2 regions of the Brevibacillus sp. HB1.2 genome follow, and region 2 is predicted to be linked to the other one. Evidence: riboswitches for the same ligand, from Rfam matches in the RefSeq annotation. Region 2 holds a riboswitch; the other holds the start of a gene.

Region 1 (15,188 bases), on a different contig from region 2:
CCCAGCTTTGAGCAAGATGACAATCAGGGTGGATCGTACAAGCCATGGAATCAGCGACTTAATGTTACTGGAAGGCGATAATGCGCGTGCCAATGTTGCTTATGATATACAGACAGGACAAATTGAGAGCTTTACAATCAACGGTGATCGGACAGAACAGAAGGAAGAGAAATTGCCATCAGCCAAGACTGCGGAGAAAGCAGCAAGCGCATTTCTTCAAGCTTTTTTGGGGGAGGAAAGTAAGACCTATCAGCTCGTCGAGACTCAGATCTATACGGACGAGTATAAGGTAAAAGGCCCATGGATGAGCGTGAATTATCAACGTATGGAAAACGGCCAGCCCGTTCCGTTCGACGTATTGTCGGTTGGAATTGACGAACGTGAGCAAGTCGCGTTTTTCGGGCGATTGAATACGAGTGAACAAGCTTTTTTCACCAAGCTGACAGATACCGTGCCCGATTTGAACCCCTCCCTTCTTCTTTTGGATAAAGAAAAGAACCACGATGGCATGTCATTCATCTTGGGGAAAACGAACAAAGAGGGGCATAAAGTTTCTCTTGTGATCACTGGCAATGGTCAAGCATTGGAATGGTATAGCCTTCTGTTGAAGGATGAAAAGGAAGCAGCGAGCCAGAAAAGAGCAGAAGGAGCAAAAGCATTGGAGCAAGAGCGACAGTTCCTGAACAAGCTGCTCGGGGCTGATAGCGAGAACTATCGGTTGTTGGACGCCAACCATCCGGGATTGTACCTGAGATACTATAACGGGATGCCGGTGTTGTCTGATGAAATAAGCATCGAAACAACCGACTCTGGCCACCTCGAATATTTCAGTAAGGACCTCGAATCATTTGAGCCGTCGCAGTACCCGGATGTATCGACTGCTGTGTCAGAAGAGGTAGCCATCAAAGAGCTGAGCGAGCATATGAAGCTTCGGTACGTGCAGAATCCGAGAATACAGCCACAATCAAAACAAGGGGATATGTGGCAGCCCATTCTGGAGTACACACCAGCTGTTTCCTTCATGCAAAGAGGACGTGAAGATGGTCAGGAGTGGTATATCGACGCGACAAATGGCAAGACGGTGTATGGAACGGGAGATAACGGGCTTGCTTATGATCAGTTGAATACGAAGGAAGCCCATCCGATCGAATCTCCAAAGGAATACGTCAAGGTTCGCTCCAAGGATGAGGCAAAAGCGTTGCTTCAAGCGGAATTCGGCATACAAGTGGATGACTCGACCTATAGAGAGAGTAACCGTGACGGACGCAAGGAATACGTCTGGAATGATAAAAATGACAAGTATATCGGCGTAGAAGTCCTTGCAGAAACAGGCAGTGTCGTCGGGCTGGGAACACCTCGTTCCGATACAGCAGTGACTGTCAAACGCGAGCAAGCGGAAGAGGCTGCACTTGCCTTTCTGCCTAAATACGTTGATCCAGGCATAAAAGAAGTGCAATTGGCACAAGTCATACAGCCAGGCGAAACGAATCCTGTGTCATCGGGCGAATGGGAATTCAGATATCTCATGAGCAAGGATGGCATTCCAGTACAGGATCGCGGGCAAAAAGCGGCTTATTCAGTAACAGTCGATCCGTCTTCTGGCAAAGTGACAAAGTTTGAAAACTACAGAGAGACGCACGAGTTGGTGGAGCTTCCAGCATCCGACGAGATCGTCTCGAAAGACAAGGCTGTTGAGGCGTATTTACGCGTCATGCCTTTAAAGCTGGTCTATTTGAGGAGAGATGTGGATGGGCAAAAATTAGCTCAACCAAAGCTGGCGTATGTGCCGTGGAGTGACGAAAAGCTGGCGCTCAAATATATTACTCTGGATGCCGTGACAGGCAAGATCATCACCAAATAACAAGAAAAAAAGGCTATCCCGCAGCCATTCCTGATGGCTTTTGGGATAGCCTTTTTTAAACACTTATCTAACAGTCGTCACACGAACACCCAATAATTACCAACAGGATAAACAGCACGAGCACGATTGCGAAGCAGTCACCGAAGAATCCGTTTCCGCAGAATGATGTACTCATCTTTGTTTCCCCTCCTTTCCGTTATACTCCAGTCTATACACGAATGCGGATATTGGACTGGGCGGATGCCCAGCTTAGGCAAAAATGGGCGCGTAAGAGGAGAGGCTCAGTAAAAAATAGACAATTCACAATTGACGGGGAGACAAAGGTGGTGTTAAGATACTTGCAAACATTCAAGACATTTCGCAAAACAACTAAATGACAAGTGTACGACTCTTATCCAGAGAGGCAGAGGGACTGGCCTGATGAAGCCTCGGCAACCGGTAAAAATCCGGTGCCAATTCCAGCAAAGCTACGTGCTTTGAAAGATAAGAGGATGTCTCAGGCGTTTTCGTATCTGCTGACAAATCCTCTTCTTTCAAAGAAGAGGATTTTTTTATTTACCCAATTACGGAGAATAAGCCGATGCAAGGTAGAAAAGGGGCACGTCAATGAAACCAACTTTTCGCGAACAACTTTCCCGGAAAATTCTGATTCTGGACGGTGCAATGGGCACCATGCTTCAACAGGCAAACCTGACTGCTGATGATTTCGGCGGTGAAGCCTATGATGGCTGTAATGAACTCCTGAACCTGACCAGACCAGATGTGATCCGTTCCATTCACGAGAAATATTTAGCGGCGGGCGCAGACATCGTCGAGACAAATACATTTGGTGCTGCTTCCATCGTTTTGGCTGAGTACGATGTGCCAGAAAAAGACCTTGAGATCAATATAGCCGCAGCCCGCTTGGCCAGAGAAGCGGTGGATGCCTATTCTACGGAGGAGTGGCCGCGTTTTGTAGCAGGTGCAATGGGACCTACGACCAAAACCCTTGCGTTGACAGGCGGTGTCACTTTCGAAGAACTGGTCGAGGCGTATTATCGTCAGGCAAAAGGTCTGATTCTTGGCGGCTCCGATGTTCTTCTATTGGAAACCTCGCAAGACACGTTAAACGTCAAGGCTGGCGGAATCGGGATTCGCAAAGCTTTTGAAGAGCTTGGACAGGAGCTCCCGGTGATGCTGTCAGGTACGATTGAGCCGATGGGCACAACGCTGGCTGGCCAAAACATCGAGGCGTTTTACATCTCCTTAGAGCATTTACAGCCAGTCTCCATTGGTCTGAATTGTGCGACAGGACCAGAGTTTATGCGTGATCATCTGCGGACACTGTCAGGAATTGCCCAATGTGCGGTTAGCTGTTATCCGAACGCAGGCTTGCCAGACGAGAACGGCCATTACCATGAAACGCCACAGGGACTTGCTTCGAAAATGCGGGCATTCGCTGATCAGGGCTGGATAAACGTCGCTGGCGGTTGCTGCGGAACAACGCCTGACCATATTCAAGCGATGGCAGAAGCATTGAAAGACTGCAAGCCGCGCAGTGCAGCTGTGGAACCGCTGAGCGCAGTCTCCGGGATCGAGGTTGTTTACGTCGAAGATGACAATCGTCCCTTGCTAGTAGGGGAGAGGACCAATGTCATCGGTTCCAAAAAATTCCGTGAAATGATTGCAGCTGGTCATTATGAAGAAGCATCTGATATTGCCCGAGCACAAGTGAAGCGCGGCGCACATGTCATCGATATATGCTTGGCTGACCCCGACCGTGATGAATACGAAGATATGGAAAAATTCCTACAGTTCATCGTGAAAAAAGTAAAAGCGCCCCTCATGATCGATTCGACAGATGCCAAGGTCATGGAGCTGGGACTTCGCTATTCGCAAGGGAAGGCCATCCTCAACTCGATTAACTTGGAAGACGGCTTGGAGCGATTTGAGGAAGTGGTTCCACTTATTCACAAGTTCGGTGCCTCCGTTGTCGTTGGAACGATTGAGGAAGCGGGTATGGCTATCACTCGCGAAAAGAAGCTGGAGGTCGCGCAACGCTCGTACGACATTCTTGTCAACCAGTATGGCATAAAGCCACAGGATATTATATTCGATCCACTCGTCTTTCCAGTAGGGACAGGGGATGAACAATACATCGGCTCTGCCAAGGAAACCGTAGAAGGAATTCGTTTGATTAAACAGGTAATGCCTGCTTGCAAGACGATCCTAGGTGTCAGTAACGTTTCCTTCGGCTTGCCTCCTGCGGGTCGGGAAGTACTGAATGCGGTCTTCTTGTACCACACAACTCTCGCAGGGCTTGATTACGCCATCGTCAACACGGAAAAGCTGGAGCGCTACGCTTCGATTCCAGAAGACGAGAGAAAGCTGGCAGAAGCTCTTCTATTCGAGACAAATGATGAGACATTGGCGGCCTTTACCGAATTTTATCGCCAAAAGAAAAAGGAAGTCAGTGTGGAAGTCTCCTCGTTAACGCTCGAAGAACGCTTGGCCCGTTATGTAGTCGAAGGCTCCAAGGATGGCCTGGTGGAAGACCTAAAGCTGGCTCTGGATAAATACACACCGCTCGAGATCATCAACGGTCCGCTGATGTCTGGGATGGAAGAGGTTGGTCGCCTGTTCAACGGCAACCAGTTGATCGTGGCAGAAGTATTGCAAAGTGCAGAAGTCATGAAGGCATCCGTATCGTTTCTGGAGCCATTCATGGAAAAAAGCGATGCCGCTGCAAAGGGGAAAATCTTGCTGGCGACCGTCAAAGGCGATGTGCACGACATCGGAAAAAACCTCGTGGAAATTATTTTGTCAAACAATGGCTACAATGTCGTGAACCTGGGGATCAAGGTACCACCAGAGCAACTGATTGCCGCATGCAGAGAAGAAAAGCCGGATGCCATCGGTCTGTCTGGACTCTTGGTAAAATCCGCACAGCAAATGGTCATTACAGCACAAGACCTGCGTGATGCAGGCATTGATATCCCGATGATGGTTGGCGGTGCGGCGTTGACGCGCAAGTTCACATCGAACCGGATCGCACCGGAATACCGTGGAATTGTTTTATACGCAAAAGATGCCATGGATGGTCTGGATCTCGTAAATCGTCTGCAAAATCCGGAAGAACGTGATCGCTTGGTAGAGGAACAGCAACATCTCCTGGAAGCAGTTGCAACGGCTCAACCTGTTATCGAGGAGAAAAAAGCACCTTTGCCAGCTCGCTCAGCCGTCAGCAGAACGGTTCCGATCCACCTGCCACCAGATTGTGAACGACATGTTCTGCGACAATACCCGCTCAGCCATCTGCAACCGTATTTGAACCTGCGGATGCTCCTCGGAAAACACCTCGGTGTTCGCGGAAATGTAGATAGATTGATAGAGGCAGGCGACGAGAAGGTACTGGAACTGTACGGCATTGTGGAAGAGCTATTAAATGAAGCGAAGCAAAAAGGAACCATTACGACACACGGCGTGTATCAGTTCTTCCCGGCTCAGTCAGATGGCAACGATATTTTGGTTTATGATCCAAAAGACCACAGCAAGCTGCTGGAGCGCTTCTCGTTCCCGCGTCAGCTGGAAGAACCTCATCTTTGCCTGTCCGACTTCTTGCGACCAGTGGAGAGCAAGGAAATGGATTATGTCGGATTCCTGACCGTAACGGCTGGGGGAGGGATTCGCGAAAAATCTACAGAGCTAAAAGAGCGTGGTGACTACTTGCGCTCTCATGTCCTCCAATCCTTGGCATTGGAGCTGGCAGAGGCATTTGCAGAGCGAATTCACCACGTCATGCGCGACGTGTGGGGCATTCCTGATCCGGTTGAGATGACGATGCTCGAGCGCTTTGGTGCTAGATATCAGGGCATTCGTGTCTCCTTCGGTTACCCTGCTTGCCCGAACCTGGAAGATCAGGCGCAGTTGTTCCGTCTGTTGCGTCCAGAGGATATCGGCGTTCAGCTGACAGAGGGATTCATGATGGAGCCAGAAGCTTCCGTATCGGCGATGGTATTTGCACATCCTGAAGCACGTTATTTCAACGCAGGTCCGTCTATTTTTGAAGTGTAAGGAAAGTAGTAAAGATAAATGAAACGGGGAGAGAAGGGATTGAGTTGACGACGAGAAAGAAAGATTTACGAGCCTATTTGAAAGACCACCTGCTAGTCGGAGATGGTGCGATGGCGACCCAGCTGCACGGGCTGGGCGTCCCGGTTGGCGTCAGCTTTGAAGAGCTGTGTTTATCCAACCCGCGTTTGGTACATGAAGTTCATACGTCTTACTATCAGGCCGGTGCACGTTTCCTAGAGACAAATACGTATTCTGCCAACCGAGATGCATTGAGCCGTTACGGTCTGGAGCATAAGGTAGCGCGGATTAACCGGCTAGCAGTCGCCATTGCACGGGAAGCCGCACAGGATGATGCTTATGTGGCTGGGAGCATCGGATCGATTTTGGCTGGACGGGTGAAGAAAAAGGTTTTGGACGAATACCGTGACCAGTATGAGGAACAGGCGATTGCTCTGTTGCATGCTGGCGTAGATGGACTGATTCTGGAGACGTTCGTGGACTTGGAGGAGCTGCTTCTGGCGATCGAGGTAATCCGTCCGCTCACAGATGTCCCTGTAATCGCGCAGTTAGCCACTCTGGAAGTAGGACGCACACGTGATGGCTACGCTTTGACAGATGCTTTTTCCGAGCTAAAAGCCGCAGGAGCTGACGTGATCGGACTAAACTGTCGCCTTGGTCCCGCTGAATTGCTACGCTCGTTTGAAAATACAGTGATTCCAGAAGATGCACTTTTATCCGTATTCCCGAATGCGGGGCGTCTGGGGATGACTGACGGCGAATACGCTTTTAAATCATCACCTGAATATTTTGGACAGAGTGCGCTTCGCTTGCGTGAGCAGGGGGTACGGTTGATTGGCGGATGCTGCGGAACCACACCTGCACATGTGAAGGCGATTGCGGATGCACTTGAGTCACTTGAGCCGCAAGCGCGTGTGAACCCGACCATCGTAGCAGGTGATCGTCCTTCGATTTCTGTGCAAAACACGAGGGAGAGGGAGAAACCAAGCATTGTCGAGCGCGTAAAAACAGCAACGACGATCATTGTCGAGTTTGATCCACCGCGTGATCTGGATGCAGACCAGTTTCTCCATGGATGCTGCGAGCTGCACAAGGCAGGAGCGGACGCCATTACGTTGGCGGATAACTCGTTGGCGACAGTGCGGATGAGCAACATGGCTCTCGGAGCACTCATGAAGAGCAGACATGGAATCGATCCGCTCTTACACATCGCTTGCCGGGACCGTAATCTCATTGGGCAGCAATCGCACTTAATGGGGCTGCACGCTTTGGGGATCGACCAAATATTGGTGATTACTGGGGATCCATCGCGCTTTGGGGATTTGCCAGGTGCCAGCTCGGTATTTGATGTGACCTCTTTTGATCTGATTCGCATGGTGAAGCAGTTGAACGAAGGCGTTTCGTTCTCAGGACGTCCGTTAAAGCAAAAAGCCCAGTTCATCGTGGGCGCAGCCTTTAATCCGAATGTCCGAAATATGGATGCTGCCGTTGCCCGCTTGGAAAAAAAGGTCGAGGCAGGCGCGGACTACATTATGACACAACCTGTGTACGATGCTGAGTCCATCCGGAATGTATACGAGGCGACGAAGCATATCGGCATTCCTGTCTTTATCGGGATCATGCCGTTGACCAGCTCGCGCAATGCGGAGTTCCTGCATAATGAAGTGCCAGGAATCAAGCTATCGACAGAAGCTCTGGAACGGATGAAAAAGGTACAGGGAGAGGCCGCCCGACAGGAAGGGATCGCAATCGCGAAGGAATTGGTCGACACGGCCGTTCGTTACTTCAATGGCATCTATCTGATTACACCCTTCAATTATTACGAGATGGCGGCAGAGCTCATTCAATACACGCGCCAGCAAAGCTCATTAGTGAAGCTGGCTCAGACTTAGCGGTATACATCAGTAAAATAGGGAAGGCCTATGTGTATAGACAGGCTATAGCCTTGCGTCTAATATACATGGGCCTTCATCTCGTCTAACATATAGGCGGTCTTGAGAGCTTCCCGATTGCAAAACTGTTGAATCTCAGCAAGGCTCATCTGGGCATACAGCTTCTTGCGTAAGAAACGTTCAATGATATGCGGGAATGCGAGATCGACAAAGAGCAAATGCAGTTGCTCAATCGATAGGGGATTTTCTTGGAGATAGCCACTCAATATATGAGAGAACCATTCTTCGTTCCACTGCTCATTTTTTCGCATCGCAAGGGATAGAACACGGGCAATGTCTTTGGACGGAAAATCGTAACGAACATCCTCCCAGTCAATGATTGCAATTCTTTGATTACTGACGAGCAAATTCCCATTGTTAAAATCTCCATGACAGAGATAGTGATTGCTTAGGGGTTCCTTTTTCCATTTCGAGAAGTATGGAGAGGATATCAAATGTTCCTTGGCTGTGATCCCGGCTTGTTTAAAAAAAGGAAGATAATCCGCGAGCGCAGTGTATTTTTGATCATTCTTCCCAGCGTGTCGAAGCTCCCACTTCTCAATGGCAGCTAAATCTGTTTTGTACTCCACGGACCATTTTTCTGCGCCATTGTAAAGGATGCCATGGTTGGAGGAAAAACCGAGCGACCTCGCATGAAATTTGCCTAATACCATGCCGATCCGTTCCATTCGAATAGGGGAGTTATACGCAATATTTGGCCAGGATAGCCTTTGGTGCAGAACGAAAAGATTTTCTTTATGAGTGATGTAACGCTTATTATTTTTGGTTCGTTGAATGTCGGGGATGAGTACGCCGTTTTTGCGCAAATACGCTTCTGCATTCAGAATGAAATGTAAACGTTCCTTTTGCAGAGGGAAAGCTTTTCCGATGAATTTGCCATTGGTTGTTTCCAAGTAAATGACGAATGATTTGGATGTATCCCGAATGGTTTTGTGATGCAGAACGGTCATGTCGTATCTGTTCTGGATTTTTTTGATGAGGTCGTCCACTACTGATGCCCCTCCTTGCGTACAGAGCTACAAGTATTGTATGGAAGAAGAGGAGTGGTTGACACGAAAGGATCTACTTAGGCGCGGGAAGAGGGTGCCAATTCATCTCGCGTAAAAAATGACTCAGCTCACTAAACTTGGCGATTCGTTCCTCACGTGTAAAAGATGCGTTAGCCCCACTGGTAGACGGGACGACAAACACATAGCTGCCAGACCAATCTTCTGTCCCAAAGTACCTGATTGGCTGAAGCCCCAGTGAAATGGCTTCTTTTTTTTGTCCAGTCGCGTGACGAAAAGCAGTAATGCCGTTAAAACAAATGACACGAGGCCGGTAAGTCTGGATCATTTGGACGAACAGCTCTGCCCCTGTGGCATAATCCTCGTTGCGCAGGTCTGTTGCGGAGCGGGTAGGGCGTGATACCAGATCGGTAATACCGTAGTTGTAGTCTAAGAGGGTAGCGGTTTCCTCGGGCAAGAGCTTGTGAGGTGTCAGGCCGCCTTCGTACAATCCACGCCAAAACAGGTTGGCTGGATTGGCGTAGTGGAAACCCGTCGTAGCTGATATACGCCCTGGATTGATACCGCAAAATAAGACCGCCAAATCGCGGCGAATGTATGTGGGCAACCATTTTTCTGTGAACTCGACCAAAAGCGAACCCCTCCTGTTTACCACATTGTAGCACATCAGTGAGCGCTTTCAGAAAGGAGCAAAAAAAGCTGCCAGATTCGGCAGCTTCAGGTTATATTCGATCAAGTATTGGATCTTATAACTGGGGAAGCGGATACGGCAGCACTTGCTGTGGCTCATTGAACGTGAATTGATCCATTTCATTTCGGACGTATCTTTTCGTCTCGAATGGAACGACTTCTTGTTCTTCGTTACCCCACAACCAATTCGACAGCATTTGTATCATAAGGATACCCTCCACTTTGTGGAAATGTTTTACATGTTCATCATACTCCAGTTGAGGGCATTTTTGGTTGGGCAGGTGTGAATAAGGCGTGAAGAAATCGTGGATAGAACGTGAACAAAAAGGAAGCGATTTCACAGGGCTTCGAAAAAAAGCGTAAAGAAATCCGCCTGTACGAACGGACTCTTTTCGCTTTTTTGCCGTGCCATTTCTATGGATTGGTGGACCACAGTCCAGCGGATTTTACGAAGATGCGTTTGTTCAGCTTCAGCTGGCTAACCACGAACTCAGCAATATCCTCAGGTTGCATGGTCTTTTCAGGATTTCCGTCGGTCAGACCCAAGTCAATAGCCATATCGGTTGCTACTGTGCTAGGCGTAAGCGCCGTTACGCGAATGTTGTGTTTGCGCACTTCGAGAGCCAACGATTCAGTCAGACCAAGAACACCAAACTTGGATGCACTATACGCGCTGGTGACAGGAGCTCCTTTTTGTCCAGCAGTGGAGGAGATGTTGATAATGTCACCGGAGTTTTGGTCAATCATGCCAGGGAGTACAGCGCGAGTGACGTAGTACACACCCATCAGATTGACTTGGATGATTTGTTCCCATTCGCTCGTTTCAAGCTCCAGGAATTTACCGAATTTAGCGACGCCTGCATTGTTGAGCAGAATATCAATGTGACCCAGTTCATTTTTGATAGAGGTAACGGCTGTCGTGACGTCATCATAGTTGGAAACGTCTGCTGTGGCAATCGCGACCTTCACGCCGAATGCTTCTATTTCCTTGGCTACTTGCTTCAAATTTTCCTCAGAGCGAGCCAAGAGTCCAAGATTCACGCCTTCTTTTGCCAAAGCAATTGCAGTAGCGCGACCAATGCCTTTACCTGCTCCTGTAATGATTGCGGTTTTTCCTTTTAGATCGATAGCCAATCGATAACACTCCTTTTTCAAGACAATAGGAATCTCATGTATATTGTGCAGTGTACTAGCATTTATCCTCGAGGGGAAGGATGCACTTTTATGTACGTAGGTTACGAAAAGTAACTTTGCAAAATAAAAATGTCCTCCCTGAGCAGGGAGAACATTGGATAGCAAGGGGATAACTGCTTACAGCTTGTATACGTCTGTGTATTTTTTCTCAAGGTAATTCATCAAGTAAGTCGCATTTGTACCTTCGCCTGTAATCGCTTGAACGAGTTCACGAGGGCTCTTCATTTTACCGTACTGATGGATTTTTTCCTTGAGCCACTCACGGATTGGAGCGAAATCGCCTTTTGCGATCAGTTCTTCGTAGCCGTTGATCTCACTCTCCATAACGTGGACGAATTGTGCCGCATACACATTACCCAGCGAGTAAGTAGGGAAGTAGCCGATCATTCCACCTGACCAGTGTACATCCTGAAGCACACCCAGTGCATCTGTCGGTGGCTCGACACCCAGGTATTCTTTCATTTTTTCGTTCCAAATTTTTGGCAGATCAGCCACTTGAATGGTTTGATTGATCAAGCCTTTCTCGATTTCGTAGCGGATCATGACATGCAGGTTGTACGTCAACTCATCTGCTTCCGTACGGATAAAGGAAGGAGTAACAGCGTTAACCGCACGATGCAGGTCTTCTACGGACACACCTTCGAATTGAGTAGGGAACGCTTTTTGCAAGTCCGCGAAAAAGTGATTCCAGAACGGCAGACTGCGTCCGACCATGTTTTCCCAGTAGCGGGATTGAGATTCGTGAATCCCCATGGAGGTACCATCGCACAGAGGAGTGAACAGCAGGTCAGGATTGATGTTCTGCTCGTACATCGCGTGGCCAGCCTCGTGAATACAACTGAAGAGCGCAGAGTTGAAATCATTTTCAGCGTAGCGCGTCGTAATGCGGACATCACCAGGATTGAAGGTGGTGCAGAACGGATGCGCACTGCGATCCATGCGGCCAGACTTGAAGTCGTACCCGATTTTCTCGAGGATATAACGGCTGAATGCTTCTTGGTCTGCCACAGGGAAGTTTTTCGTCAAAAATGATGTATTTGGTTTGTTCGGGGAGTCGGCGATTGCTTTTACCAGCTTGACAGTTTTCTCGCGCAAGGTGGCGAAGATCGGATCGAGCTGGTCGACAGTCATGCCAGGCTCATACATGTCCAAGAGGGTGTTGTACTTGTTTTTACCGTCATGACCCCAATACTCGATGAACTCGAGCTGGAAGTTCACGATTTTCTCGAGGTACGGTTGGAACATGGAAAAATCGTTGTTGGCACGAGCTTCTTCCCACACCGTTTCTGCTTTGGCGGTCAGCACGACGTACTCCTGATGCCTGTCAGCAGGTATTTTCTTGTTGCGGTCAAATTCCTTTTTGCATTCCAGCACACTGTGACGGGTAATTTCATCCAATGTTTCGAGGACAGATGGCTCACTCAGCTCCGTCAAAAGCGCTTCCATTTCTTTAGACGTCGCCAGCTTGAATTGCTCGCCAGCCAAAGTCCCGATGATTTCAGAACGGGCATCCATTCCATTGCGAGGCGCTTGTGTAGCCTTGTCCCAATAAAGAACGTTCAGTGCTTGCGTGTAGCTGGTTATTTTCTTCACATAGTCACGGAATTCGGCCGTACGTGTTTCCACAGTCGTTGACATAGGATTCCTCCTGTAAAATTGTAATATTCTGGTAATTAATATGTAAGTCATGCAGTCAAAAAATTTTTACTACTGAATATTATAACGGTTTAATGAAAAATTACTAGGTGGATGCGACAAGCATTTGTCGGTATAATCGTAGAGGAAACAAATGAGTTACTTATTTGCGATGACAGGAGAATGAAGATGAGTCAATCCAATCCCCAATGGGAAAATGAGATAGCAAAACGCCGTACCTTCGCCATCATCTCCCACCCGGATGCGGGTAAAACGACAATGACGGAAAAGCTGCTCTACTACGGCGGAGCCATCCGTGAAGCAGGGATGGTCAAAGGGCGCAAAAATTCCAAGCACGCTACCTCCGACTGGATGGAGATCGAGAAAAAGCGTGGAATCTCCGTAACGTCCAGTGCGATGGATTTCGAATACAACGGACACCACATCAACATTTTGGATACACCTGGTCACCAGGACTTCAGTGAAGATACGTACCGTACGCTGACGGCTGCTGACGCTGCTGTGATGATTATCGACGTAGCAAAAGGGGTAGAGGCACAGACGATCAAGCTGTTCAAGGTCTGTCGGATGCGGGGTATTCCGATCTTTACGTTCGTGAACAAGCTGGACCGTCACGGTAAAGATCCATTCGAGCTCTTGGAAGAAATTGAGCGCGTACTGGGTATTCGTTCTTATCCGATGAACTGGCCGATTGGGATGGGCAGCTATTTCAGCGGTGTATTTGACCGCATGAAGTCTCGTGTCGAGCTGTATCAAAACAATACACAGCACGAGGATATTTCCTTTTTCCCTGTAGAAGGAGCAGAAGATCCACTAATCGGTGATCGTGTCGGTCAAGAACTGTGGCAGCAATTGCAGGATGAAATCTCCCTGCTGGATGTTGCGGGAGATGAATACGATCCTGAACTGATCAACAAAGGACAACTGACACCTGTTTTCTTCGGTAGTGCCATCAACAACTTCGGTGTACAAACATTCCTGGATAACTTCCTGCAAATGGCGCCAGCACCTTCTGCGAAGAAAAGTACAGAAGGCTTGATCGATCCGTATACGAACGCGTTCTCCGGCTTCATTTTCAAAATCCAAGCCAATATGAATCCAGCTCACCGAGATCGCATCGCTTTCTTGCGTATTTGCTCCGGAAAGTTTGAGCGGGGAATGTCAGTCAAGCACGTCCGTCTTGGCAAAGACATCAAATTGGCGCAGCCAGTACAGTTTATGGCACAGGACCGCGAAATAGTCGACGAATCGTTCGCGGGAGATGTCATCGGTCTTTTTGACCCGGGCATTTTCCAGATCGGTGATACACTCTGTGTTGGAAAAACGTTTGAGTACGAAGAAATGCCGCACTTCTCGCCAGAGTTTTTCTCCAAGGTGATGGTGAAGGACGCGATGAAGCACAAGCAATTCCAAAAAGGGATCATGCAGTTGACCGAGGAAGGAACGGTGCAGTTATTCCGTACCCATCCGATGGAAGAGCTGATTCTTGGTGTGGTAGGTGTGCTGCAGTTCGAGGTACTGGAATACCGTTTGAAAGCCGAGTACGGGGTAGACATCATGTTGACTCGTATGCCGTATCAAATCGCTCGCTGGCTCGAAGGGGAGAAAGCAGACCTCGATGCTGTGAAGAATCGAACTGTTTCCGACTGTTATGGCCGTCCCGTTATGCTGTTTGAGAGCGAGTACCAGCTGCGTGTTGCGATGGATAAGTACTCGAATATCAAGTTCCACGAGAGTTCTCTTGGTTTGAAATCCGTTCATTCTTAATTGAAAAAGAAATGCAGGGCCTCCCGATTACGGTGAGGCCCTCTTTGCAGTTGCCTGTCTTGCACGACATTTACTTTGGCACAGGCGACACAGGTATCCACTTGTTGGAGTACAACGAATACGGATGTTCAAAGAAAATAAAGTAGTAGACTGAGAAAATATAGTAGTAGACTGGCGATGCTTCATTACGCTAACGGGCAGCTTACGTTTTTTCTGAACAGCCCGACGAAAGAATCAATTGATATAGATAGACGAAAGAATCAATTGATATAGATAATAGAGACCTCGTATCTGGGATTTGATTGTTTTATGCAGGTAAATTTCGATATTTTCCGCTAGCTTCACCGCGTGTTCGATGTTATGGAAATCTAGTCGTGCAATCGATTGCTTCAAGGTCACCGTATCGTGGGAATAAACAGAGCTGTGCAGCACTTGAATCATTCTCATTTTAAGAAGATGTGTTTCATTACGCTATCAGGTACGTTAGGTCAATGAAACAGAGGCAGTCTAGGACTTTATTTTCGTGTCCTGGACTGCCTCTGACTCTTTTAGGTGGCTACGACACCGGGGCAGTTTAACCTGTTCACGGAGGGGATTTTTTTATGCTACCAAAGAACGGAAAAGCCAAAGGGGCTGCCTCGCTGTACAAACAAATACGCGGGTACGGAAGCTTGCATCTCAAGCACAAACAGATGATTGTCCTCGCATGACGTGTGACATATTATCCTCCGCGATTCTACATAACATGTCAGCGATTTCCTTCATCTGCGCATTGGCGAACAAAACGACGTAACATTATGGCAGCTCGCTGGCCCGAAGGCGCATAGAGACACAACCTTTTGGAAACAGTAATGCCATATGCAGAACCACGGTTTGATGCCATGCGGATGAGTTTTTTGGAACAATGACATTGGAATACATAACATTTGCAAATTCCCTGATTATTGTCAAATTCCATAGATGTTACGATTGTAGGGGACAAATGGGAGG
Region 2 (15,188 bases):
AGGTCGGCTTTCCGTAGATGAAGTCGTCCTCGGGCGTATCCGTGATCAGGTCGAGCGTCATGTTTACAAAAGAAAGGGATTGCTCCAGTAACTGCTGATTCAGGTCGTTAGCATCGCGCAGTTCGGTCACAATCCGGCTTAGCTCATTACGACAGGAAGTGAGTCGCATCTTCTCTTCCGCACTGGTCGTCAACTTGATCAATTCAGCCAGTGTGCCTTCTTGCAGCGCAAACCCCTTCTGTGCTGTCAGTTCTTTTACGACTTGCTGGCGGGCTGCTTCAGCTTCTGTGACGCCCTTGATCAGTTTTTGCTCCTGGCGTGTAATGGCTACCAGTTCATCCACACTCCCTTTTACCAGCACTTCTTTCTTGTGCGAGGCTAGGGTGTACAAGGCTTTGTGCAACTGGATCAAGTTGTCGAGCAGATCGTAGAGTCTGTCCATTCCTTGCTTCTCCTCATCTTCCATCGAAAACTATTTAAAGAGGCTGTTCAAAAGGTCCTCTTCAGATCTGTGTTACAGCTTTTTCCAAAAGGACAGGAGCTTATCAGCGATCCGCTCACTTGAGACGTGATATTTTCCTTCCTCCACTTGCTTCTTCAACTGCTCCACTTTTTCCCGACGTTGTGGAGAGTTGACATCTTCTACTTGCTTCTGCATTTCAAGCGCTTCTGTGGAAATGTTTACTTCATCCTTGCCCATCGGGATTTTACCGCTTTTGCCTACCTGGTTGTTACCTGTCTTGTTGTAAGCATTGATCATCCCGACACGGTTAGGTTCATTAATCCGCATCTGATTACCATCCTCTCATACCAACGGTCTTTTCATAGAAAAAACCGATGACACCTCTTAGTAGTATCATCGGCAATTTCATGATGTACGATTAGTTTTTTTGCACAAAACTATTCGTCACTATTCTGCTTTCTTCGATAAGCTGCCTTAGCCAGATCGGCGCGTTGGAACTCCTCCAATCGCTGCTCTACCTCGATTTGTTGCGTGATTTCATGCTTCAAGCCTTTTAGACAAGATTCGCATATGTTGCCTGCTCGAATCAAAAAACCGCAGCGCTCACATGGATAACCAAGATTTGGACTTCCAGCAACCGAAATGCGCCCTTCCTTGATAAACTTCGTGATTTGCTTCACGCTCACGCCAGTGGCTTCGCTCACTTGATGAATATTCGTTCCGCGATTTTCACGCTTGCGTAAAAACTGGGCGCATGCTTCATATTCTTGTTCCACTTCTTTATAACATTTGGGGCAAATGTCACGGACTGCTTGTACAAATACAGCATCACACCGCGAGCAGTTTGCCAACTTGCCCATAGACATATCGGACAACCCCTTTTCCGTTCAGAAAGTTCATACGGTTCCACATCCGTTATATGCCTACATCATAGCTTAATTTTTCCAAACTGGCTATCGGTATATTGTCAAGGAATATACTTCACAGCTTGGCCCCAAATGTTCTCTGATTGTTTTCGCGCACGAACGCAACGTCGAACCAGTTGTATAAATATCGTCAAGAAGCAGGATTTTAGCAGTAGAGGGCACAGGCACATTCTGCCTATCCCACACAAAAGCTTCGCGCATGCTTTCGTGACGTGCTGCGCGCCCTTTTTGCTTGCTCAGCTTTGGGGTATCCTTCGTCCTGAGAAGCAACGGTTTGACAGGAATTTTGATTGCCGCTCCTAAATGCTGGGCCAGCAGGTCAACCTGATTGAAGCCGCGTTCCCGCAATCGTTGTGGATGTAAAGGAACCATCGTGATACAGGTAAAACCCAAAGACCTGTAATAACGCTGAACTGTAATGGCAAGAAGCGTACCGTAGTATAAAGCTAGCCGCTCATCACCGCGGTATTTAAACAATCCGAGCAAATCCTTCTCTCCCTTTTCATAGCGAAGCAAACTCCGATTTGCCACCAATATCTGATCATCTTCTCCATGAACACAATCCCGGCATAGCCCTTCGTTGCCGATACTAGCCTGCAACTCCCTGTCACGCCCGCACTGCCGGCAAATATCATGCCCAATCAACGGCAAAGCATCAAGACAGACTCCACACAACACAATCCCTTTTAACATGCGGTAGATGACCGGATAGCTCGCCTGATCGGATAGCTGTCGTGCCTTTTCACGAACGACCGATTCCTTTTGGAGAGCTGCGATACGCCCACCACAACGGACACACATCCCACTAATCACGAAAGGCCTCTTTGTTCCACGAGCCTTTGAGCTAAGCTGTTCATCTGTAATATCTGTCTGACGGCCCGCTTTGGAGAAGTAGCGCGTTCTGCTTGCAAAAATAAAACACTACCCGACGTATCATCAACGGATCGCCCTACTCGTCCTGCTATCTGCACCAATGATGCCTCGTCAAATACAGGTGCCTCCGCACCTACCACAACTACGTCACTCTTCGGTATGGTCACACCCCGCTCTAGAATCGTAGTCGTCACCATGACGGTATAACGTTTTTCTCGAAATGCGAGTACCTTTTCCTCCCGCATAGGGTCTGCCGCATGAACACCGGCCATCTCCCCCGCATGAGCAGGAAGCCACTTTTGAAGGTACGATAGCACCCTGTCAATTTCGTCAACTCGCGGGACAAAAACAAAAACTTGTCGGCCTTCATTCAGAGAACTACTCACCGCTTCTATAAACGGTGCCACAATTCGATTCGTCTGAACGCGCTTATGTAAGCCTTGTACCGTGAGAATCTTGGGGACAGGAAGCGTAGCACCGTGGTAGCGTCCAGGTAACAGAACATGTGTATCTGAGAATAGCGGTATCGCCCCAGACGAGCCTAGGGTTGAGCGTCCTTTTCTAATGAGCCGCTTTTGCAAATATCCCGGAGGTGTTGCACTTAAATAGAGGAGCTTCCCACTTTTTTTCACCGCTCTGGATAGAGCGCGATACAAAACAGGATCATTATGATAAGGGAACGCGTCCGCCTCGTCGAGAACCACCAGCAAAAAACGCCGATGGAAGCGCATGACCTGATGCGTGGTCGCAATCGTGATGTCACTCTCTTCCCACTTCTCTGAGCTCGAACCGTGAACAGCAATCACTTTAGCCCCGGGAAAGACTCGCTTAATACGCGGGGCTAACTCTAGTACGACGTCTTTTCGAGGTGTCGCAATCAAAACGCGACCGCCAGCAGTAAGTGCCTCTGTAACCGAAGGGAATAACAACTCTGTTTTGCCCGCTCCACAAACTGCCCAGATCAAAAACTCCGATAGCCCTGGTCTTGGATTGGCAACAAAGCAACGCGCTCGCTCAGCTGCCCGCGATTGATCTGCCGAATACTTCCCTGCCCACTCCAATCTCGCCACGTTCTGCAAGTGGTCTGCGCTACGGATAAGAGATTCTCCTACATCCATTAAAAAATACGGAGTGCAACACTTACTCCTGCCCATCCCTAAACAAGCTGTGCAGTAAGCGCACCCTTGCTCACACGTATGACAATAAGTAAACTCCACCTGCTCTCCTGCGCTTCCGCAACGTTCACAGACCAACTCCAACCGATTGCGCCACCATCCATTTATGACCGTAAAACGAATACCAGGTCGCCACTCCGCTTTGTTTGCAAGCACGAATGCATGCAAAATGGCTGACAAATCATACACGTCCACCCCTCGCTTTTTCAGCAAGGACTCCACTTCATCCCAAAGGAGCGCACGCCCGTCCAAAATCTCTCTCAAAACAGCTTCTTGTATATTCACCCGAGATGAGCTCCTTCGAAGAAGCTCGTGACCACCCAAAAAGCCCAACCGAGCACCCGGCAATTTCCCCGATTCTTTGCTACCTAGATAAGAAACTTCCACACTCTCCTCGATTGACTCCCAAGAAAACCACCTCTGCTCTCGGCGGTCCTGTACACTCGCTGCTTCCCTTCCATATAAGTTGCTCGCTTCGCACACGCTACTTACCGCCAGTGCTCTCAACTCTTTTACATATCCATCAGTCAGCATCCGTCCTTTGCCGACTTGTTCCATCAAATACCCGTTCACCTTTGCACGCAAGGAAAAGGCCAGAGCAAGCGACGATGTCTTCCCGATGACATGCAGGACACATCCTTCTCTCTCCTGCCAAAAAGAACGATCTACAGAAAAGCTCGGCGTAACATAAGTCTGCACCTGTGGTATTGATCCGCCGCAAGCTTTGATATATAGCAAATACTCACGCATACGCTCACTCCCCCGCCCTCTTGCCCTTAGTGTGCAAAAAGACAGATAGGTCCGGCAAATAAATTTCGGAACCAAAATCATGCCGTAGAAAAATAAAAAAGCCGCCGATCTATTGTCGACAGCTCGTAATATTTACGCTTAACAAACTTTTATGCTCCCTCTTTTTTCTCCCGCAGATCAATGACGATGGTTCCAGCCGCCATATCCTCCTGTCCGTCTCCCAAACATTGTCCGTACGGATAACGATTCAAGACAGCTGTCATCTGTTTCGTATCATCGTCTGATCCATCATCTATCAAGGTAATTCGGATAGGTCTGCCACTCCAATACGAGCGAAACAGCAGACTCCGCACTACACGTTCCAGCACCTGTTCCGAATTGCGCACCAGCAACCGATAATGCTCATGCGGGAGCTCGCTCGCGCTATCCGTCCGATTGGTCCAGCGCTCCGCGATCATTACCAACAAAGAGGAGCAGCCAAATGCTGCCAAAAGCCATACAATCAGCTCTTCCATCACGGTCATACCTCCTCCTATACCAAGGTATGCCGCACGGCTTGAACAGCGTGCAAATAGGAAGCGCTTCCTACAGTTTCACCCAGCCATTTTTAATGGAGATGACAACAGCTTGTGTCCGGTCTTGCACATTGAGCTTTTGCAAAATGCTACTAACGTGATTTTTAACCGTCTTTTCACTAATAAACAAGAATTCCCCAATGGCACGATTGCTTTTCCCTTCTGCCATCAGCTGCAATACTTCCCGCTCGCGACGTGTAAGCGACTCGATCACTTTTGGATCGATGGCTTGCGATTCATCTACGGAGAAGCTACGCTCTGCCGTCCCTTCCTGCTCGCTCAGACGACGGAATTCTTCAATCAGCTTGCCCGTCACCTTCGGATGTATGTATGCACCACCACTCGCCACTACACGCACAGCATCAACGAGGTCTGTCGTTCCCATTTCCTTCAGCAAGTAGCCAGACGCTCCAGCGCGGAGTGTACGATACACATATCCCTCATCATCATGAATCGAGAGCATAATCACACGAGTAGAAGGGCTTACCGAAATCACATTTTCTGCAGCAGAAACGCCATTTATGTTCGGCATGTTAATATCCATCAACAAGACATCCGGTTTGTGCTCTTCCGCCAATACTGTGGCTTCTCCTCCGTCCGCACCTTCCCCGACGACCTTGAAATCTTCTTCCATTTCCAATATTCGCTTTACGCCTTCGCGAAATAATTGATGGTCATCTACAATCACGATGCGGAGTTCTTGCTGTCTCTTATCCATGGTTCATCCCCCAGTACTTATTTACGTATCATGTCACAATTTTATCGGTATTTGGAATATAACCTTGGTTCCCTCTCCCGGAGCGGATTGCAGCTCAACACTGCCCTCTAAGAGCTGTACACGCTCACGCATTCCCAAGAGTCCAAAAGAGTTGCCATTCGCCATGCGTTTTTCCAGATCGAACCCAACCCCATCGTCTTTGACGATAAGACTTAACGAATCTTGTACAAATTCAAGCTTCACTTGAACTGTCGTAGCGCCTGCGTGCTTCTCCACATTGTTCAGACATTCCTGAACCAAACGGAAGATCGCAGCCTTTACCGAACTGCGCAAAGGAGGCTCCACACCAAATACTACCAGATCGATGGAAGACTGAATACGCTCTTCGCACGTTTGAATATATTTTTGCAAGGTAGGTACTAGCCCTAAGTCATCTAATGCCATTGGACGCAAATCAAAAATAATACGTCGAACATCCGCCAAGCTCAAGCGTACCATTTCCTTCAGCTCGTGCAGTTCCATTTGCGCTTCCAAAATGCGCTCGTTCTTCAACATGCGCTCTACAATTTCCGAACGCAGCACGACATTCGCCATCGATTGAGCTGGACCGTCGTGAATTTCGCGTGCGACACGCTTGCGCTCTTCTTCCTGAGCCTGGATTACCTTTAAGCCCATCAACTGATGCTGCTTAGCCGATTCCAGCGCCTCGCCTATCTTGCTTAAGTCACCCGTCAAGTAACCTAGCACAACGCCCATTTGAGAAACCAGCTTTTCTGCACGGACGATGGTTTCTTCCAAGGTACGCAGTTGACGCTCCAAATCATTTCTTCTGCGCTTCAAATTATTTTCCCGTTCGCGGTAAATGGACAGCTCTACCTGAATACGGCTCGCCTCTTCATACGCAACCCGGATATCTTCCTCCGTGTACATATGAAAATTACGACTGACCAACACGAGCTTGTTGCGCGATTTGCGATACGCCAGTTCAAGTGCATCGACTTTTTGAATCACTTTGGAAATTTCTTGTCGAAGTTCATGTAAATCAAACTTCAATGAGTTGCCATGCTGTCTGGCGTTTTCAGCTATATCAAATATTTGGGTTTTACTCGTTTCTACGGTTTCAATCGTTCGCTTGATCACCCCGTCCAGCACGCTGATGTCTATCGCTTTGTTCATGATTGCTCTCCTTCAAACTCATTTTTAGCCTTCGTGAACAACTGTTGGAGGTGCTCTTCTTCAACATCTCGCAGTCCCATGTCATTGCGTGGAATGGCAAACGGATCTGTTCCCTGTTTTACGAATCCACGATTGGATGTAAATACATAGCGGTAGCCAGCTTGACGAGCTGTCTCCAGTACGACTGGACTTGTGTAGCCGAATGGCAACGAGATGACTTGGATCTCTTGCTTCATCCATTCGCTTAAACTAACGCGAGATATACTGAAATCCACATAGAGTCGGTCCCTGTACTCTTTTTCTTCCTCTAAACGCTGCAAGTCTTTCAGATAGACCGGAGCTGTTTCTGGGCCAAGATCGCCCCACTTATTTCGTTCTTCCTCTTCATGCAGACTGTACGTATGGGAACCGATTGTAACCAGCCCCGAATGAATCATTTCGTTAACCTGTTGACGCGTAAGTGGTGGCGTCATATTCTCCCGTTTTCGATCAGCTACATCTCTTAAGCGCCCCGCAATCGCGAAGTTCACTGAAGGGTAGCCGTATGTACGTAAGATCGGAAATGCTTCTGTGTAGTAACTCTCATACCCATCGTCAAACGTAATCAAAACAGCATTCTCAGTCGGTAAGGTACCCGTCTCCATAAATCGCAGGAACTCATCCAACGAAATCGGATTCAGGTCGTTATCATGCAAAAATTTCATGTGTCGGGCAAATTGATCAGGAGCTATGACATACCGCTGATTCGATTGATCCGTGACATGATGGTACGTCAAAACCACAACCTGATTGTTATACCACTTTTTCGTTTGAACCGCTGCTTCTTCAATTAGTGTGACGTTTGGCTCAGCATTTTTTGTCTCACTTATGCTTATAGACGTATCCACTTGGGGAAAAGGTTGCACTTCTTGTTTATTCTTTTTTTCCAGAAAAGATTCGCCTAACAACCCAATAGCCACTGCAAAAAACAAAAAAGTAAGAAACACGATCAGGAAGAGCCTTCTGTTCGGCAAAAAAACCCCTCCTCTACTTCCTCACTAGGAGATTCGACACAGTCCTACAAATTCCTGTGCAACAATTGGCCCAATAATTGGATGACTTTGCTCCTAAAATGAAAAAGAGCCCAGTAGCAACACCAGGCTCTTTTTATGTCATTCATGATATTACAGTTGAGCAGCCTCTTGCTTCAGGATTTCTGCCTTGTCTGTTTGCTCCCAAGGAACATTCAGGTCATTGCGTCCGAAGTGGCCATATGCAGCTGTTTGTTTGTAGATAGGACGACGCAGGTCGAGCTGCTTGATGATACCAGCAGGACGCAGGTCGAAGTGTTTGCGAACCAATTTCACCAGAGCTTCTTCGGAAATCGTACCTGTGCCGAATGTATCTACTGCAATAGAAACTGGTTGCGCTACACCAATTGCGTAAGCAACTTGTACTTCGCATTTGTCTGCGAGGCCAGCAGCCACGATGTTTTTCGCTACATAACGAGCTGCGTATGCACCGGAACGGTCAACTTTTGTCGGATCTTTACCGGAGAACGCACCGCCGCCATGACGAGCATAACCGCCGTAAGTATCTACGATGATTTTGCGGCCAGTCAAGCCAGCATCCCCTTGTGGTCCGCCAATTACGAAACGGCCAGTTGGGTTGATGAAGTATTTGGTTTCAGCGTCCAACAGTTCAGCTGGAACAACTGGTTTGATTACGTGTTCAACCAGATCTTGCTTGATTTGCTCCAAAGTTGTTTCAGGAGCATGTTGGGTAGAAATAACAATTGTATCGATACGAACTGGTTTGTCGCCATCGTACTCAACGGTTACTTGTGTTTTTCCGTCAGGACGGAGGTAAGCAAGTGTTCCGTTTTTACGTACTTCAGTCAGACGACGAGCCAATTGGTGGGACATGCTGATTGGAAGTGGCATCAGCTCAGGTGTTTCATTGCAAGCAAAACCAAACATCAAACCTTGGTCACCAGCACCAATTGCTTCGATCTCAGCGTCAGTCATTTTGCCTTCGCGTGCTTCCAATGCTTGGTCTACACCAAGTGCAATGTCAGCGGACTGCTCGCCAATTGCAGTAATAACACCGCAAGTGTCAGCGTCAAAACCGAATTTCGCACGGTCATAACCGATTTCACGAATGGTTTCACGAACGAGCTTTTGGATATCTACATAAGTGTTTGTAGTGATTTCACCTGCTACGAGAACCAAACCAGTAGTTACGGAAGTTTCGCAAGCTACGCGAGCGTTTGGATCTTTGGACAGGATCGCATCCAAGATGGAGTCGGAAATTTGGTCACAAATTTTATCCGGATGTCCTTCGGTTACAGATTCGGATGTAAACAGACGACGACCTTTTTGCAAAGCCATGAGAAAATACCTCCTTTGACCTCATACAAATAGTGTGGTAGCCGAGTCAGGATTTTATCTACGTAAACGCAAATAAAAAACCCTTTCCATTTTTTAGGAGGAAAAGGTTTGAGCGTTTTTTGCTTCCTTCATCCTCTTATCGGCCAGAACAGATGTCCGTTCTGCTGGTTAGCACCGCTCTAGATCGGTTGCCGGGCTTCATAGGGCCAGTCCCTCCGCCTGCTCTGGATAAGAGTATCCATTACGGATAATAGAATAATTGTTTTTTTCAGAGATGTCAATAGGAAAAATTTTACTTATATTTGATAGGCCTTAGAAAGTACCACTACTACCTCTGCACGAGTTGCCCTTCCATTCGGTTTAAAGGAAGAACCGTAACCACTGAGCCACTTTCTAGATGTCAAAGCTTCAATGGCAGGAGAAGCCCAATGACTCGTTGGCACATCCTGATAATTCGAGGTACCACGGTTATACATTAAAACATCACGTGCCCGTGCGATCATGACCGCCATCTCTGCACGCGATATCGGCTGATCCGGCTTCATTTCATTCTTCGGGTACCCTTTCAAAATTCCTAATTGATAGGCTACACCTAGGTTGTGATACGCCCAGTGCCGCTTTTTCATATCCCGGAAGGTCGTGTTTCCTGTATAGGTAGTCGCTACCTTGGAACCGGTCGCACGCATCGATTTAAGCAGCATCGTCGCAAACTCTGCACGGGTCACTGCCTGATTCGGCTTGAACGAAGCATCATTGAATCCATTTACAATATCGCGAGAGCTAAGTCTGACGATCTCTGAGCGCGCCCAGTGGTCCGAAATATCGCGATAGCCCGCTATCAATTTCTGCTGCGTCACCGTGAGTCGGTACGAATCATATTTGAACGAAGTACCACTATTGAGACGTACATAGTATTTTCCTGGCTGCAAGCGCAAACCGATAACTTCATTCCCACTATTGGAAAGCTCGGCTACCTCGTTCGTCGAAGCAAGCGCATAGTTCATGTTTCGATCGCTGTAGAGTGCGAAACGAAAGCCACTATCCACAGGAATATACGGCGCTCGGAATGTCACATATGATTCGCTATTGACAGTAAATTGGAACCAGTCGGGATCAGCTGCTGTCGGAATTGTTCCTGACATCACTGTCCCACCGCTTAACGGAGACGCTTTTTGATAGGTGTCATTCGGCTCATTGAAGTCTTTTTTAACTGGTGTGTACCCCAAATCCAGCTGGTATTCGCCATTGACTGCATTCCGCGAATACTCGCTCACACGGATGTAATATTTACCCGGGGACACCTCTTTACTGACCCGCTCTGTCGGATTGTCCCTTGTCCCATTATCGTATAGAGGATCCCAGACTACTGCTTTTTGACCAGGCGCTTGTTTGCCAAGACCCAGCAACAGATCCACTCTCTTGTTGTCAGGGCTTACAGTGACATCTAAATGCCCGTACTCGCGAACATAGTAAGAGAACCAATCCTGATCGCCTTCATCATGAAAATTGCCTGTTACACTGATTTGGTTCCCTACAAGCGGTCTGGCCGTTTCTTGTGTATCGTTCGGTTCATTTCGGTCAGGGTTGATCGTAAATTTACTCGTCAACACGTAGTTAAAAGCATTGTTGACGCCTCCATTGCGCATTAAGCGGATGTTCATACTTCCTGCCTTGACCGGGACCGTTATCGTATCGCCATTCCCGAAGTACTGTGTAATCGGTTGACGATTCTCAGGGTAAAAGGTAGCAGCCACCGCCGAAGAAATACCCGATGTTACTGTAGCCGTAAAGCTAACCTTTCCATCGTAAGGGATGTCCATCTTCAGCCAATCTACGGTATCTTTTGGACCCAAATTGCCGCGTATTTGTGACTCAATCGGAAACGCCTTCGCTTTGGAAGGAGAATCATTCGGTTCTAAAAAGTCGTAAGAAAGTGCCGTTTTCACTGCTTTGTTGACATCTAACAAGCCGTATCCAGTCTTCCGATCCCATCCTTTCTCCCCCAAGTCAGTAGCCGTTTGATAAAGCAATTGCCTCACATCAAATGGACTGAGATTAGGGTGCCGAGCGAGAATGAGCGCGGCTGCACCAGCTACTTGCGGTGCCGCTGCTGAAGTACCACTAAACGAGCCGTATTTTCCCCCTAGCTTCGTTGTGTATACATTCAACCCAGGAGCCACCAAATTCAGTTCCGGCCCCGTATTTGCCTGAGACAAGACTTCATTGTTACTCCTCACAGCCCCTACCGCTACGACTGTTGGATAGGCAGCTGGATACGCCACACGGCTACTTTCATTACCACTTGCTGCAACCAAAACGGCTCCACTTCTCTCCGCACGTTGTACAGCAGCTGCCAACGACTTGGAGTAAGCCATACTGCTAAAGGACATCACAATAACTTTGGAACCACGATCCAAGGCTACATTGATACCTTTTGCAATCAGTTCTTCATCCGATGACGCCTTGCTATTCAAGATTTTAATCGGTAAAATCTTGGCATTCCAAAGAACACCTGAAACACCGATATTATTATTTCCACTAGCAGCAAGAACACCGGCTACTTCTGTGCCGTGCCCGTTGTCATCCTGTGCTGACTTCCCAGCATTGACGAGATTCACACCAGGTAAAAGGTTGCCCTTTAAATCAGGGTGTTTATAATCTGCCCCAGTATCCAATACAGCAATAATAATCTGCTCATTGCTATTTACCGTTGGCCAAGCTTTATCTGCTTTAATTTGACTTAGATGTAGCTGGTTGGTCAAATAGTAGTCATTGGATGCCGGAGGTGCTGCTGCGAAGACTGATTGGTTGTTTGCCATAATGAGCGTGACCATTAATGTAACAGTCACTGACATGTTCACTGGTCTTTTCATGTAAAACAGTCCTTCCTTCTCTCCCCTGCAAAAGTAGCAGTCTAAAAGGAATTCAGGTATTTGTAATCTGGTCTTTAGCATAGCGGATGAAAAGGGGGACATGCAACCCTCATCCTCCAATATTTGGGACATTCTCACAGAAGAAAACCCTTTTCACCATCGGCAAAAAGGGTTTTCTCCTTACTGTAACAAACCTTTATTGTCTTCTACTTCAGGTGCTACCTGAGCTTTTTCTTTTTTTCGTTGTTGTGCTTTCGGAATAAAGGCAGTCAGTTCCGCAATATTTACCGCTTCTTTTTTAAAGGAAGAGGAAGGAATATCGAACGCCCACACGCGATGGCTGTTCGCTTCTACCTTCATGTTTTCCAACGTGAAGTGTACGCGTGCTACCGTATCGCCAGCCTTATCATGAACAATAATTGGCACTTCGGTAAACTCCAGACGCTTTCCTAATCCGTTACGGAAAGCAACGATAACTTTCAAGCCGTTATCTTCACCAGGCTTGATATCGAGGACTTGCAAATCTACTTCGCCCTCTGCAATGGGGTTCTTCTCTTCAGCCTGTTGCAAATACTGCTCCGACTCATCTGCACTCAGACCCCAGTTATAATTTTGGTTATCCTCTACTCCGTGCTTTTTAGGCTTGATAAAAGTCAGCATCAGAGGTATTTCTTTTTCAGGGATACGGTCGAACTCATCCCAGCGGAACATAAATTCCATCGGGCGACTGGACATTTCTCCTACTGGTCCTGAGGCAATCAGGTCAAACGTTTTTTTCGCGACCTCTTCTCCGTCCTCCGTAACCAAAGTCAACGGAAGCTTTTGTAGCAAAACACTGCGGTCTGTCGCATTGCGAATGTAGACAAGAACCAGATAACCATCATTGGTAACCTGCGTAAAGAACGGAATAATACCGACTTCGTTACGAACAACCGGAGGCATTTCATCATGCGCGTATTGCAATAGCTCCTGCTCAGCGTCATCCAATTGATTTTCCCAAGGACCATTCATCACCAAAAACAGTTCCTTCGAGTCCACACGGTTCGCAGATTGTTGCGGATTATCCAGTCCAGATACACCCAGATAAAACTCTCTATGAAGATTCTCATGAATATCTTCGCGTACTTGCTCCAAGCTCTCTTTGGAACCAAACCAATTTTCCAATAACCAACTCATATAGCAACCTCCTCTTTCCCATCCCTAAAAAATGTGCGATCTACTCTACAGAAAGCGCCCATCTTTTCAGGTCGGCATCAGGCTTTTTCACAAATTTAGGTGGGAATACAATCAGCCACGGACGGCTGTTTCCAGGCTTTACACGAATGGAGCTTGCATCCAGAGAACCTGTCGCAACTACATCTCCATCCGAATCCGAAATCGTAAATTTGAGTTTTTCCGGACGGTAATCATGGTTGAGACCATTTCGGAAAAGCATGGCTACCACCAGGTTCCCTTCCTCGGTCTTTCGGATGTCAAAACCCGTTACTTCCACCGTATTAATAGGAACTAACGGCAAAGACTGTGTCAATGCTTCCAAACGATCCTTTTGACGATCAGTCATGCGCTTCTCCATTTCAGGATCAAGCTCCAGTGTACGAGGCCAAACATGTGAATTTCTGCCGGCCTTCATTACCACTTTCCAACGGCTAAAGGTGAAATTGTCATGCAAATAGCTTTCTTCCGGGAACAAAACCTCCCATGGACGGCTGGAATGCGGTGGAATAGCCTCCATATCTGACAAATCCACTCTCATCCGCGCAAAAGGCTTGTCGTCCAGATAAATCGCTAATCCTACGTTTTTAATACGCACAGGTTTATTTGTGGCGTTGCGGAAAAACATAGCGACAGTCATTCCGTTTGGCTGTGGAATCATACTGAAGCCTGTTACGCTAATCATGCCTGGTACCATCTCAGGCAATTCTGCTTGCAAAAAGCGGAGGGTATACTTTTTCTCCGAATCCAGCTCACTTTCCCATATCGGGCTCAACGATAGCTCAGTTCGAATTTTCTCAGCCTTCGTAGCAGACTTTTCTGGTCCACCATTGCTATCCATTTCGACTTCGTTGCTAGTCATGGAAGCTAAATCAATTGTCGACTCTTCCTGAATCTCCTTTTTCAGATCCTCCAGGGAGCGCTTTTGTTGATCTTTACCTAACAAATTCTTCATAAAAGAAAACATATGATACCTCCTCACACGTCCGGGCACGAACGAAGCTTCTCTTATCATCATAAACTTTTTAGACTAGCCCATGCAAATTGGCCACTCAAAAAATCAAGCTCCTTGGGGTACGCTCACTTTCCAACGCGACAAATCTGGTGCTTCCTTTAGGATGCTTGACGGCGGAAAAATAAACACCCATGGCTTGCTGGTATTTGCATTTACAGTCAAGCCGTCCAGTTCAAATAAGCCTTCTGCCACTTTATCTCCACTGGCATCAAACAGCGCCAACGGCAATTTTTCCAGGGAAAGGGTCTGCTGCGCAGAACCATTGCGTATCAGAAGCATGACATGAATATCGCCTTCTGACGAACGCCCAAGCTGTACACTCTGGATATTGACCTCTCCCTCTTTTAATGTAGGAAGATTCTTGGCTAACTGAATCAAGTAAGTTTTCTGTTCTTCAGATAGCGCCTTAATCCAGGATTCCTCTAGCTCCAATTGGTGTGGCAGAACCATTTTCTTCTCGGCCAATTCAAAAGCAATTTTCCAATTTGCCAAAAGAACATCCACTTTCAGGAAGTGTTCTCTATCAAATACAAACGACCACGGTCTTGCGGAACGTGGTGGAATTTCCCCGATCTCGCTCAGATCAAATGTCTGGCGGGTAAACAACTCCTGATCACCGAACAGTACCACCAGTGTCGTCTCATTCAGCTGCACAGGTTCATCAGAACTGTTCCGGATGAACGCTGTCACTTCAATCCCTTCATCATGCGGAACAAGAGCAGTCCCTGCCAGAGAGATATTTCCCGCCTGCAATGGAGTCAGTTCTTGAGCCATAAAGGAGAGCGAATACTTCTCCTGTTGACTAAGCTTATCTTCCCATGATTCATGCAAGGAGAGCGTTGTGATGACGCCAGAAGATGCATCCTGTACCTGGCTTTCTTCTTGATGTGACTGTGCGGTATCAGAAGCGGACAAGATCGATTCCTCCTGAACCTGCTCTTGTACCTCTTTCGCTGTTGGTTTATTCCCCATTAAATTCTTCAAGAAGGATAACATATCGTCGCTCCCAACTTTTCTCTACATCTATATACAGTTTGCATTCGTCATCCACTATAGCATAGTG

What was found. A riboswitch is a leader RNA that binds a small molecule or an ion and turns the genes downstream of it on or off. The one in region 2 is predicted to bind S-adenosylmethionine.
Region 1: another riboswitch for S-adenosylmethionine. It lies ahead of metH (methionine synthase); the one in region 2 lies ahead of metK (methionine adenosyltransferase).

Annotation. Positions count from the first base shown of each region.
Region 1 is NZ_JABMIU010000001.1:913,226-928,413, reverse strand. Features, by position in the region: gene HPY28_RS04310 (YcdB/YcdC domain-containing protein) at 1-1,861, shown strand, start outside; gene HPY28_RS04305 (YjcZ family sporulation protein) at 1,929-2,036, opposite strand; SAM riboswitch class I at 2,250-2,351, shown strand; gene metH (methionine synthase) at 2,468-5,914, shown strand; gene HPY28_RS04295 (bifunctional homocysteine S-methyltransferase/methylenetetrahydrofolate reductase) at 5,959-7,824, shown strand; gene HPY28_RS04290 (phosphotransferase) at 7,884-8,873, opposite strand; gene HPY28_RS04285 (mismatch-specific DNA-glycosylase) at 8,947-9,522, opposite strand; gene HPY28_RS04280 (hypothetical protein) at 9,638-9,787, opposite strand; gene HPY28_RS04275 (3-ketoacyl-ACP reductase) at 9,996-10,715, opposite strand; gene HPY28_RS04270 (carboxypeptidase M32) at 10,893-12,413, opposite strand; gene HPY28_RS04265 (peptide chain release factor 3) at 12,600-14,198, shown strand.
Region 2 is NZ_JABMIU010000005.1:375,219-390,406, reverse strand. Features, by position in the region: gene HPY28_RS15625 (flagellar protein FlgN) at 1-442, opposite strand, end outside; gene flgM (flagellar biosynthesis anti-sigma factor FlgM) at 515-790, opposite strand; gene HPY28_RS15615 (TIGR03826 family flagellar region protein) at 901-1,329, opposite strand; gene HPY28_RS15610 (ComF family protein) at 1,417-2,202, opposite strand; gene HPY28_RS15605 (ATP-dependent helicase ComFA) at 2,199-4,187, opposite strand; gene HPY28_RS15600 (glycosyltransferase family 2 protein) at 4,337-4,702, opposite strand; gene HPY28_RS15595 (response regulator) at 4,773-5,480, opposite strand; gene HPY28_RS15590 (sensor histidine kinase) at 5,514-6,656, opposite strand; gene HPY28_RS15585 (polysaccharide deacetylase family protein) at 6,653-7,669, opposite strand; gene metK (methionine adenosyltransferase) at 7,820-9,025, opposite strand; SAM riboswitch class I at 9,159-9,260, opposite strand; gene HPY28_RS15575 (S8 family peptidase) at 9,322-11,898, opposite strand; gene HPY28_RS15570 (SLAP domain-containing protein) at 12,079-13,074, opposite strand; gene HPY28_RS15565 (SLAP domain-containing protein) at 13,115-14,077, opposite strand; gene HPY28_RS15560 (accessory Sec system S-layer assembly protein) at 14,171-15,121, opposite strand.